2 linked regions of the Granulosicoccus antarcticus IMCC3135 genome follow. The protein of the gene in region 2 interacts with the protein of the main gene of each other region in a pairwise test. Links are inferred from orthologs where the notes say so. Each region holds a gene or a part of one and is shown on either strand. Other genes may lie near its edges.

What was found. Proteins that work in one complex are often made in the same cells at the same time.
Region 1: the proteins of IMCC3135_RS05695 (region 2) and IMCC3135_RS07840 interact in binary tests that used the Escherichia coli proteins (3 or more experiments, as listed by UniProt). The link is inferred for Granulosicoccus antarcticus IMCC3135 from one-to-one orthologs.

Annotation. Positions count from the first base shown.
Region 1 is NZ_CP018632.1:1,832,791-1,836,354, forward strand. The notes cover bases 62-2,891. They hold IMCC3135_RS07840 (NUDIX hydrolase), read left to right. Parts: upstream 62-1,139; coding sequence 1,140-1,643; downstream 1,644-2,891. Other genes in these bases: IMCC3135_RS07835 (transposase), read left to right, coding at 157-1,104; IMCC3135_RS07845 (GcvT family protein), read left to right, coding at 1,760-2,891. Also shown: more of IMCC3135_RS07845, read left to right, coding at 2,892-3,564.
Region 2 is NZ_CP018632.1:1,328,495-1,336,320, reverse strand. Bases 2,293-5,259 are described here. They hold IMCC3135_RS05695 (4-phosphopantoate--beta-alanine ligase), read right to left. Parts: upstream 4,180-5,259; coding sequence 3,406-4,179; downstream 2,293-3,405. Other genes in these bases: IMCC3135_RS05685 (Rossmann-like and DUF2520 domain-containing protein), read right to left, coding at 5,042-5,259; panB (3-methyl-2-oxobutanoate hydroxymethyltransferase), read right to left, coding at 4,176-4,964; IMCC3135_RS05700 (DUF4091 domain-containing protein), read left to right, coding at 2,293-3,381. Outside these bases: IMCC3135_RS05705 (methyl-accepting chemotaxis protein), read right to left, coding at 1-1,317; more of IMCC3135_RS05700, read left to right, coding at 1,621-2,292; more of IMCC3135_RS05685, read right to left, coding at 5,260-5,752; IMCC3135_RS05680 (alanine/glycine:cation symporter family protein), read right to left, coding at 5,948-7,378; ade (adenine deaminase), read right to left, coding at 7,452-7,826. UniProt on the Escherichia coli protein: Catalyzes the condensation of pantoate with beta-alanine in an ATP-dependent reaction via a pantoyl-adenylate intermediate.

The DNA of each region.
Region 1 (3,564 bases), 500 kb from region 2 along the record:
TCAGATAGGTACATTTGAGTACGTATTACTCGAAATACAAGTATTGACCCTGTAAAGTATTCCGGACAAGAACTTCAGTATATTGTGGATGTCTCAAGAGTGGTAAGTTGACACCCGTCTCTTTGCTCGCACGCTAAATCATAATCTTAATTGACCATGGCCAGAAAACCCAGGATTCACTTCACCGGCGCTGTCTATCACGTGACGCTGACAGGACTCGACCAGCAGACAATCTTCAAGAACGTTGCTGATCGACGTGCCTGGGAGTCATTGATAGAGGAGGGCGCCCAGCGTTTCGGGCACACCTTGCATGCCTACTGCTGGGCAAAGGATCACGTGCAGATGGCCATTCAGGTCGGTGAGGCACCCTTGTCAAAGGTGATGCAGAACCTATCGTTTCGGTACACGCGCTATTTCAACAAGCAGCATCAGCGCGAAGGGGCACTGTTTCAGGGGCGCTACAAAGCCATTCTGATCGATCCTGATGACTACCTCAACGATCTGGTTCGCTTCATACATAACAACCCGCTCAGAAACACGAATGCGAAATCGGCAGACACAGCCAAGTGGACAAGTCATCAGGCCTACCTGCTTGCCGATAAGCAGCCAGCCTGGCTGACTACATCAACGGTGCTTGATACGTTTGGCAAGACCGACAAGGCGTCCAGGAAAGCCTTTGCACGTTTCGTCGATGCTGGAAAAGACGAAGGCGAGCGTCAGGATCTGACGCGGGGCACCGATGGCGGGCGTCTGCTAGGTGGCGCCAAATTCATGAAAAAGGCCCTCAAGCCGGTCAAGCCGACTCCACGCCTGATGACGCTGAACCAACTGGTCAAGCAGGTGTGCAAGTTCGAAAGTATCAAAGAAGCAGCCTTGAAAAGTGAAAGCCGTGCCCGTCACGAAAGCCGGATTCGGCAAACCATCACCTATCTGGCGATGGAGCTTGAAGTGGCCAGCCTGACTGCCATGGCGGAGCGCTTCAACCGGGATCTGACTACCATGAGCCGCAATCAGCGTTATTTTCGTGATCGTCTCAATGATGACGCGGAGCTGCAAAAACACGTCAAGAAGCTTGAGCGTCAGTTACGAGCCAATGCTGGATAAAGAAGTAGAGGTTCACTTCGGTAGAGTGTCGTTGCATGATTGAATGGCTGGATATCGTCGACGAAAATGACAAGGTCGTGGGGAAAGCTCCCCGCGATCAGGTCCATCGTGAAAAACATCTGCATCGATCGGCGCACATTGCACTGTTCAATTCCGAGGGGCAGATCTTCGTTCAGTTGCGCAGTATGAACAAAGACAATAGCGCAGGATTGTGGGATACCAGTGCCGCTGGTCATGTTGATAGCGGTGAAACGTATGAGGCCTGTGCCGTACGTGAGCTGTTTGAAGAACTCGGTGTACAGGTCAGTGTCGATCAGCTGGACTGCGTAGGGCATCTGTTGCCTGAAGTGGGTAACGGCTTTGAATTCACCGAGATCTATACCGTACGCTCGGATCAGTCACTGACTCTGCAGAAAGAGGAAATTGATGACGGATGCTGGGTAAGTCCGGTCGAATTGGACCGGTGGATACTTGAGCGCCCCTCTGAATTTACGAAAAGTTTCCCTGTAATCTGGTTGAAAATCAGGCCAGAACGCTGATTTCATCAGCTGGCACTATCGCCTGGCGGCTTCTGTCGGTCGAGAGTTATCCGTAAATTTGTTAAAAGGGAGTGGGGCTTGTCGCCCACTTCCACTTAACTTCGGGTAATCATCAAGTGTCAGAATCGTTTCCGAGCAAGGCAAGTGCCGTCATTATTGGCGGAGGGATTACCGGGGCCAGTGTTGCTTACCATCTGGCCAAACTGGGATGGCAAGATGTCGTACTACTGGAACGCAAACAGTTCGCCTGCGGTACCACATGGCATGCGGCAGGCCTTATTGGTACGGTGCGAGCCAATGAAAGCCATGCCCGCCTGACTGAATACTCCATGCGGCTGCTTCACGAGCTGGAAGTGGAGACCGGGCAGTCCACCGGGTTTCGCCAGGTGGGTAGCCTGAACATTGCACACAGCGCCGCCCGCTGGGAAGAGCTGCGCCGGGTAGCTGCCATGAACAATGCCTTTGGCGTGACACGTGTGGATACCGTTACTCCTGAGGAGGTCAAGGCCCTGTTTCCGTTGATTGATACCAGTGGGCTGATTGGTGGCACCTTTGTAGAGCATGACGGCAAGGGTAATCCCATCGAAATCACGAATGCGTTCATCAAGGGGGCCCGCCAGAAGGGGGCACTCTGTCTGGAGGGGGTTCGTGTGGATGAGGTGCTGATTGAGGGTGGCCGGGTAACGGGTGTCCAGACCGATCAAGGCACGATAGCAAGCGATTTCGTGGTTAATTGCGGTGGTATGTGGGCCCGTGAGCTGGGTCGCAAAAGTGGTGTCAATATTCCCTTGCATGCCTGTGAGCATTATTACGCGGTAACGGAAAAGCATGAGTTGGTTACACCGGATCTACCAGTGCTGCGCGATCACGATAAATGCGTTTATATCAAGGAAGACGCTGGCGCGCTGCTGGTTGGTGCTTTCGAAAAGCGTGCGGTTGCGTGGGGGCAGCAGGGTATTCCTGAGGATTTCAGTTTTGACGAACTGCCGGGACACATGGAAGAGCAGCTGATGCCGGTGCTCGAAGATGCGATGATCCGGGTGCCGATGCTGGGCGATGTGGGGTGGCGCAGTTTTTTCTGTGGCCCTGAGTCCTTCACTCCCGATGATCAGTTTCATGTCGGTGAGTCACCTGAAGTGCGCGGTTATTTCGTGGCCGCCGGACTGAACTCTGTTGGCATACAGAGCTCGGGTGGTATTGGCAAGGTGTGCGCCGAGTGGATGCATAACGGGCACTCTCCGATGGATCTCTGGGGTAATGACATACGGCGTATGTACCCGTTCATGGGGACGCAGGCATTTGCTGCCGAGCGGGCTGAAGAGTCCCTGGGCTTGCTCTACGAGAAACATTACCCCTTCCGTCAGTTTGAAACGGGGCGTAATGCACGTCTGTCGCCTGTTCATCAGCGCATGCTGGATCACAATGCCTGTTTTGGCCAGGTAGCGGGCTGGGAGCGCGCCAATTGGTTCGCCCCTGCTGGCGTGGAACCGAAGTACGAGTACAGCTTTGGTCGACAGAACTGGTTTGACTATTCAGCGAGTGAGCACGCGGCGGCTCGTGAAACTGTCGCCTTGTTTGATCAGTCATCATTCTCGAAATATCTGGTTCAGGGGCGTGATGCAACCAATGTATTGCAGCGTATCTGTACCGCCCAGATCGATGTCAGTGCCGATAAGATTGTCTACACACATTGGCTTAATGAGCGCGGTGGTATTGAGGCTGATCTGACGGTTACGCGCCAGTCAGAGAATGAATACCTGGTCATCAGTGGCGCTGCCACGACACATAAGGACCTGAACTGGTTACGCAGGCATATAGGCAAGGATGAATTCTGCACGGTCACCGATGTCACCAGCCAGTACGCCGTTTTTGGTGTCATGGGGCCGAACAGCCGGGCCATGCTGGAGCCCTTGCTGAGGAT
Region 2 (7,826 bases):
GGCATCGATTTTCTGGCTTAGATCGCCATTAGCCGCCGATTGCACAACCTGGCGTATCTGATCTACCAGAGCACTCAGATTCTGCGCGCTCAGCACCGCAGCCGCATTGCTTTGAGTCAGCTCTTTTCCCCGAGCCAGATCGTGGGTAATGTTCTGCCACGTAAGCAAGGCCTCTGTTGAATCTGCGTCGGTGTCATGAATCGGCTCCAGATTCACATTGAACTTCTCAGAACCCAGGTCTACCCGCAGAGAGCACGGTAACCGACTTTGTTCCTTGCAACAGGCTAACAACTCCGCCAGTGCAAGCCCGCCCTGCGACAGAAAGTTCGCAGGGTCCAGAACTTTCGGCAAATGGCCTGCCACATGTAATTGGTCCGCCTCTCTGGCGGCAGCAGGGTTGGCATAAGTTATTTCCCCGGCACTATTTACCAGCATCATTGGTGAGGGGGACTGCGTAATGATGGCGCGCACTTGCTGCAAGTCTGTTCTCAGATCGCGAAAGAAGGTACCCACTTCATCCCACCGAACCTGCCGACTACCTAACGCGACACTGATCCCCTCTAACAGTGCATCAAGGTCTGCTGAAATTCTGCCAAATTCATCCTTCCTCGTCATATTCAAAGGACGAGACAAATCGCCTGATGCCATTCTCTTGAGAGCCTTCTGCATTCTATTGACCGGCACGGCTATGCTGAGTCCGGTCAGCCAACTGATCAGCAGACTGACCAGTGCCGCCACGGCGCTGATCCACAGGCAGACTCGAATCAGGTCATCGGCTTTATCTCTGGACAAGGCTACAAGAGTGTCCACAACCAGGCTGGCTTGTATGTGCAAGCGTGCCGAGATATCCAGCAAGGACTCATGGCTGGCGGCAACGCTGTCCGCAGGCGCATCCAGTAGATTCCTGGCTTCGTCAGAAAGCAATGGCATGAGCTGTTGGTTAGCAACCAGGATAGACTGCAGTTTCTGCGAAACTGGTGGCCTCAGGGTATGGATGATCGTCACGCCATCGGTGGAGCTGACAGCTAACTCCCCGCCATCAGTCATAAGGCTCAGAGTCGTTTGGAACAATCCGATCGACTGCTCGCTTTTTTCAATAGCAAGCTGCCGTGCCGGCTCTTCTGCCCGGGCGGCAACCAGCACTTCTTTAATATAGCGCTGATTGAGCATGCGCTGCCGGCCGGCGATATCGATCAACAACCCATCCTCACGCGAGGCATTGATATTATCAATCACAGCAAGGCAGGTTGCAGCCAGTGCCAGAATCAGGACGACAGGAATAACAGCCAGCTTCGCAACCAGCGGAATGTTGTTCATCGATAGCAATTGTCAACATTTCACTTAAATTGAACTAACGGCCGAGCCGCTATAATCTTGAGATGAAACGCCCGCCCCCTCACGGGCCATAAAGCACGGTACCTGCTACTCAATAACCCAGAATCGACTGAAAACTGCATGCCACTTATCGTATCGACGACAGGCCGCCGAGCACGGCAATTTTTATTGGCATTGCCGGTCCTGGCATTGTGCACTTGGGGACTGATACACAAACCAGCCCCCGTCTATGACGATAGTTGTCTGAGCAGCCCTGCTGGTCTGGTTGTCTGCGCTGCCAGCGACATGGCACGAATTACCCGCGATGGCATCAGCCAGTTGGAACATCCGCGCTTCGATCTGGCCAGCTCCAGCCCCCAGCGCCTTCACTGGACAGTGGCTCGTAATGAAACCATCGGGTTTCAGCTGATACTGCGCAGTGAAGACCTTGGCTCGACGAACCGGGTTTCAGTGGACATCGCAGACAGCGACATTCCTGCTTCGCTGTATCAGGCTCATTATCTGCGAGTGAAGAATGCGGGCTATCGATGGGGACCTGCAACCCGGGTACTACCCTATCCGGCAGATTATCCGGATGCACTCATTCCCCGGCAACAACAATGCGGAACCGATAATACCGAACTCTTCGACGCCATTCGTCTTCCTGCAAAAGGCCTGAATCAGAGTGTCTGGGTTGAGATGTACATACCCGATGATGCGCTCACCGGCGAGCACCTCATAAAAATCAAGGTAACAGATATGCTCGACGATGCGCCGGCATCCGAGTCGGACTCGCCAGTCAGCATTGAGTTACCCGTACTGCTGTCAGTGATTGATGCAACGATACCGCATCGTACAAGTATCGATGCAATTGGCGAAATCTATCGCTCCTATCGGCTTGAAGGCGTCGGTGATGATCGCAGCCAGCAGAACTGGCAACAGATGGCACAGTGCTACCAGACACTCGCCCATCAGCATCGTATGGTCTTTATCGAACGAACGCCAGATGAGCCGGTAAGCCCTCAGGATTGGCAGGATTATCTGGCCGCCTATCAACCAGCGCTCAGCGGCGAGCTCTTCAGCAAAGCGCAAGGTTATGTCGGCACAGGGACCAACACCCCCATCAGCATCTGGCGAACACCGTGGACACAGGAACATGATGTCACGGTCGAAGAATCAATGAGCGAGGCGGAACTCGCTGCCTATACACTGCGAGCTGACGTCTGGGCGGATCTGGTCAACACCAATGGCTGGCAGGACACTCGATACTTTGCCTATGCCTTCGATGAAGTTGATGGTCCGACAAAACTTGCAGAATCAGCACCTGAGCGACATCAATACATTGCCCGAGTCCATGGCGACATGCAGCATATCCAGCAAGCCATTGACAAGGGGACAACTGCCAATGGCCGCGAACAACCGGCAATCGATCTGATGTGGACCAGTCACTCCGATCCGACTGTCTGGCTGAAAGATCCGCAAACCACCCTGGTAGATCGAGTGCGCCTCTGGGCACCCAATGCACATGCTGCCAATACTCAGTTCCTGGCCCAGCGTATGGCATTGGGTGAACAAGCCTGGTTTTATCACAGTGGTCATCCTGCCGTGGGCGGACACAGTATCAACCTGCCAGGTACCGACATGCGTAGCTGGGGTGTGATCGGTGCCCGATATGGCCTGCAGGGTCAATTGATGTGGGCGGTCAATCTGGGCAATGATGAGCTGCCCTTCGCCCAACCCAGCTACAAACCTGACGATGATCGAGTCGGTAACGGTGTCATGGTCTATCCCGGCAATCAATTGCCGCGCATTGGATTCCCGGCAGCCCCGGGACCTATCCCGTCCATGCGACTCAAAGCCTGGCATCGCGGCTTGCAAGATGCGGAGCTCTACCATCTTGCCCGGCAACGTCATCCTGAAGAAGCCGATGCGTTGATCAAAACTCTGATACCCAGGGCGCTCGGCGAGGCGGTCGCCCACGGTGATCAGAGTCCGACATGGCCGAGCGAATCCGCGGCATGGATTCAGTGGCGCGATGATCTACTCGCTTTACTGTCGCGTAATTGATCTCCTCACGCGTTCAACGATAAGCTAGAGAGTGCTCTCTGCCATCGCCACATTATCGATCAGGCGGACTGCTCCGAGATGGGCTGCAACGAATCGTCGGCCCCAGCGTTCTTCACAGTAATCCACGCGAAAACCCAGTTTGTCGAGTTGTATTGAGACCTCGGAGCTCGACAGCGCTCTGTCTTGCAAAAGCACATTCAACTGCCTGGCAACAGTGAGCTCAGAGGGACTCAGACGCCGGTTGCGAGAACTCAGGGCGAGGCCATATTCGTCCCGAACGGTTTCATGCCCGATAATGATTGTCGGCATGAAATAGGCTTCGACCATTTTACTGACCAGACGATACTGCTGAAAATCCTTCTTGCCAAAATACACGCGCCTGGCCTGCGTCAGGTTGATAAGCTTCATGACGACAGACAGTACGCCCTTGAAATGTCCCGTTCTGTTCTTGCCACACAGCACCATCGAATCCTGCGACTCGTCCACAAAAATCGTGAAATCAAAAGGGTACAGTTCCTTGTATTGCGGCAAGACCAGATCCGTAACACCCAGGCTTTCCAGATAGCGGATATCGTCCTGCAGGCTATCCGGGTAATTGCTCAGATCGTCAGGATTTTCAAACTGGGTAGGATTGACGTAGATGGTCACGACACTTTGTCGACTCTCCTCCACGCATTGAGCAATTAGCGCCCCATGCCCCTCGTGCAGGGCACCCATGGTCGGAACCAGTCCACGCGTCCGGGGATCACTGGCATCCGCTGCCGCCATCCATTGCGCCACACTCTCATGGATATTCATGATGGATAACTTTCATCGGCGTTCGGGTATTGCTGCGCCTTGACGTCGTTATCAAACTGGTCAAACGCCTGTGTGAGAGTTTCCTGCAAATTACAGTACGTTCTGACAAATCTGGCCTTGTGCTCAGAGGTTCCCAGCATGTCTTGCATGACCAGTACCTGGCCATCGGTTTCAACACCAGCCCCGATACCTATGACAGGAATCTGCAAGGCCTGGCTCAGCGATTTTCCCAACGTTTCCGGCACACATTCAAGCACTATGGAAAAACACCCCAGCTCCTGAGCCAGCAAGGCCTGTTCGGTAATCTGATCTGCCTGTTGCTGGTTTTTGCCCTGAACCTTGTATCCACCCAGGGTGTTGACACTCTGTGGCATAAGGCCCAGATGCCCCATGACCGGCACTCCTGATTCCACCAGATGTTGTATCAGAGCCTCATTGCCTTTGACGCCTTCAAGCTTGATCGCATGGGCACCCGCTCGCATCAATCTCAGAACATTATCCAGACTCTTGTCCAGCGAGCCACGATTACTCAGAAAAGGCATATCGCCGACAATGAACTTTGACGAAGCTCCTCGTGACACCGCTTGTGTATGCAGCTCCATCATCTCCATGGTTGCAGTAACAGTACTGTCATGCCCATGCATGACCATACTCAGACTGTCCCCCACCAGCAGACAGTCCACCGAGGAATTGTCCACGATTTTTGCGGTCCAGAAATCGTAGCAGGTCAGCATCGATATTTTTCTGCCTGTCTGCTTGTATTCGATGAAGTCTGTGATTTTCAAATTCGGTGCTCACGTTAATGGACATGATGATTGTTCGAAACCCGTCCGGTTCCGGTACCGATCTCAATGAGTTTGTTTTACGTTCCCTGACAATCCATCAACTTCATGAAACTTCGGTACAGCTCTTTTTCCGAATCGCTCTTCAGCGACTGGATGTTCTTTTTCATGGTCGATTTATCGTTACGGGCCAGCGGCCCAGTAATACTGCCACGCGGGTTCTTTATAGAATTTCGCAAAGTTGTCAGCAACAAGGGTTGCACAGAGTCCGCAGCAATGCCAAGTTCTTCAAACTGTGCAAGCGTTTGAGACCAGATAATCTGGGGGAAGTTGCAGGACATCACACACAAGGCGTGATACAGCGGCTTGCTGGCGGCGGGAATACTGACGATGGTATTGGGAAATCGATTGAACAAGCCTGCACTCTGCAGGTGCTCGGATTCAAGCACCAGGGTCATGCCTCGATAAATGTCAGGCTCGTACAGTGCTTTGCCGAACGTCATTAGTGGATGGCAGCTGTACATTTTGCCGGACACATGACAACCGCTGAAATGGTAGACAGGGTTGTGATAATCCTTCAGGTGTTCGTCATGAAAGGATTCGAGGCTATCATCGGAGATGGCCAGAAAAACATGATCTGCTGTATCCAGCAACGAGACAAGAGTTGCCACATCATGAGTTGAGCGTGCCCATCTGGAACAGGAAAAATTCTGCATACCGAGGTAGGCAAACCAGTGATCTGCCATCTGGCCACCGCCTATGACAAGGTAATGGTGCTCGTCATCGTTCACGTTACGTTTCCGCCTTCATATCGGCACCCTTGAGCGGGGTGAGAGCAGAATAATAACTGAATCCGGACCAGATCGTGATTATTGTGAGTGAACGACTGTGCCGTGCGTCAGGAGCACGGCACAGGTCTCAATGACAAGGGGAATATCAGCTCATCTGAACTGATATCCCTCTCACTGATGACTAGCTGCCGGACTCTAGTCTGGAACCTTTCCAGTCCATGCAGTGCGATCAATATCAAGATCGCTGAAGTCATCCGGATTCAGAACGGGTCGTGCCACACCCGCATCCAGTTGCTTGCGAAAATCCTTGAGGATACGCAGACAAGTCGGTAGCAGCATCATCAGAACGATCAGATTCACCACCGCCAGTAGACCCATCAACGGATCAGCGAAGAAGAATACAGCGGTCGCATCTGGTGCTGTCGCACCCAGAAAAACGATACCGATGATGACCAGTCGCAGAACATTGATAGCCATCGGGTTCTTGGTGATGACCGTCATGGCATTCTCACCCAGATAGTAGTTGTAGATGATGGAACTGAAGGCAAACAACAACACCATGATCGACAGAAAGTACTGCGTCCAGGACCCTAGATGAGCGACCAGTGATTGCTGTGTCAGCACAATCCCATCGACCCCTTCGGCACCAGGCACATAGACATCACCCAGCAGGATAATGAATGCTGTACAGCTACAGATGAAGATAGTGTCGATGAAAACAGAGAACGATTGTGTGATGCCCTGACTCACGGGATGTCGCACATCGGCAGTGGCTGCAACGTTCGGTGCTGAACCGAGACCGGCTTCATTGGAAAACAGACCGCGACGCAGGCCTTGTGCAATAGCGGCGCCCATGCCGCCACCGACAGCTTCTTCGAAACCGAAGGCGTTGGAAAAGATCGATGCGATGACAGCAGGCAAGGAGGTGATGTTCAGAATAATGACAACCAGTGCCATCGTGATGTAGCTGATGGCCATTACCGGTACGATGACATCGGATACCTTGGCGATACGACGCATACCACCAAAAACAATCAGACCTGTCACTACCGCAAGAAAACTACCCGTATAGAGTCGGTCCAGACCGAAGCTGTCTTGCATGGCACCAGCGACGGTATTGCCCTGGAAGGCATTGAAACCCAAACCAAAAGCCAACAACAGGCACACCGCATAGACGATAGCCAACCAGCGGAACTCCTGGCCCAAACCGTGCAGAATGGAGCGCGCCGGTCCACCACGAAAGCTGCCATCGGCCTGGCGAGTCTTGTACAACTGTGCCAGCGAACATTCCACCAGACTGGTTGCCATGCCGACCAGGGCAATAGCCCACATCCAGAATACAGCTCCCGGCCCACCCAGTGTGATGGCAACTGCCACCCCTGCAATATTGCCACCGCCGACTCTGCCACCGACAGAAACCAGCAGCGCCTCGCGAGCCGATATAGCGTTAGGATCGCCAGACTGGTTGCTATTGGAAAGCACTCTGAACATGCGCTTGAAGAACCGGATCTGAGCGAATCCGGTCAGCACCGTGATGAACAAACCGAATATGACCAGCAGGGGGACGAGCGCCCACCCCCAGGTCAGATCTCCGATCAGCCCGAAGAAACCTTCCAGTATTGACATTGCAACATCTCCATTTTTGATGCTGTCACTATACAGTTACTTGTATTGTTGAAAAGGCTCCCGGCAGGTCAATTCAGTGAGTATCTTCTACAAAAAGTGATACGGGTGAAAATGTGGTCACATCAATCAGCCCTACATCAGATATACGCAGCTCAGGTATGACCACCAGGGCCAACAGAGAGTGCTGCATATAAGCGTTGTTGAGACTACAGCCGCACGCCAGCATCGCCTGCACCAATTGCTGTGCCTTGGCAGCAACGATCTCGGCACGCTCCTCGGACATGAGGCCCGCGATACTCAGTTCCACCATGGCCAGCTCCTTGCCGTCTGCAAAAAGAGTCACACCGCCACCGACTTCTCCCAGACGATTGGCTGCCAGGGCCATGTCTGCCTGGTTGGTACCGACCACAATCATATGGTGGGAATCATGTGCAACTGTGGAGGCCAT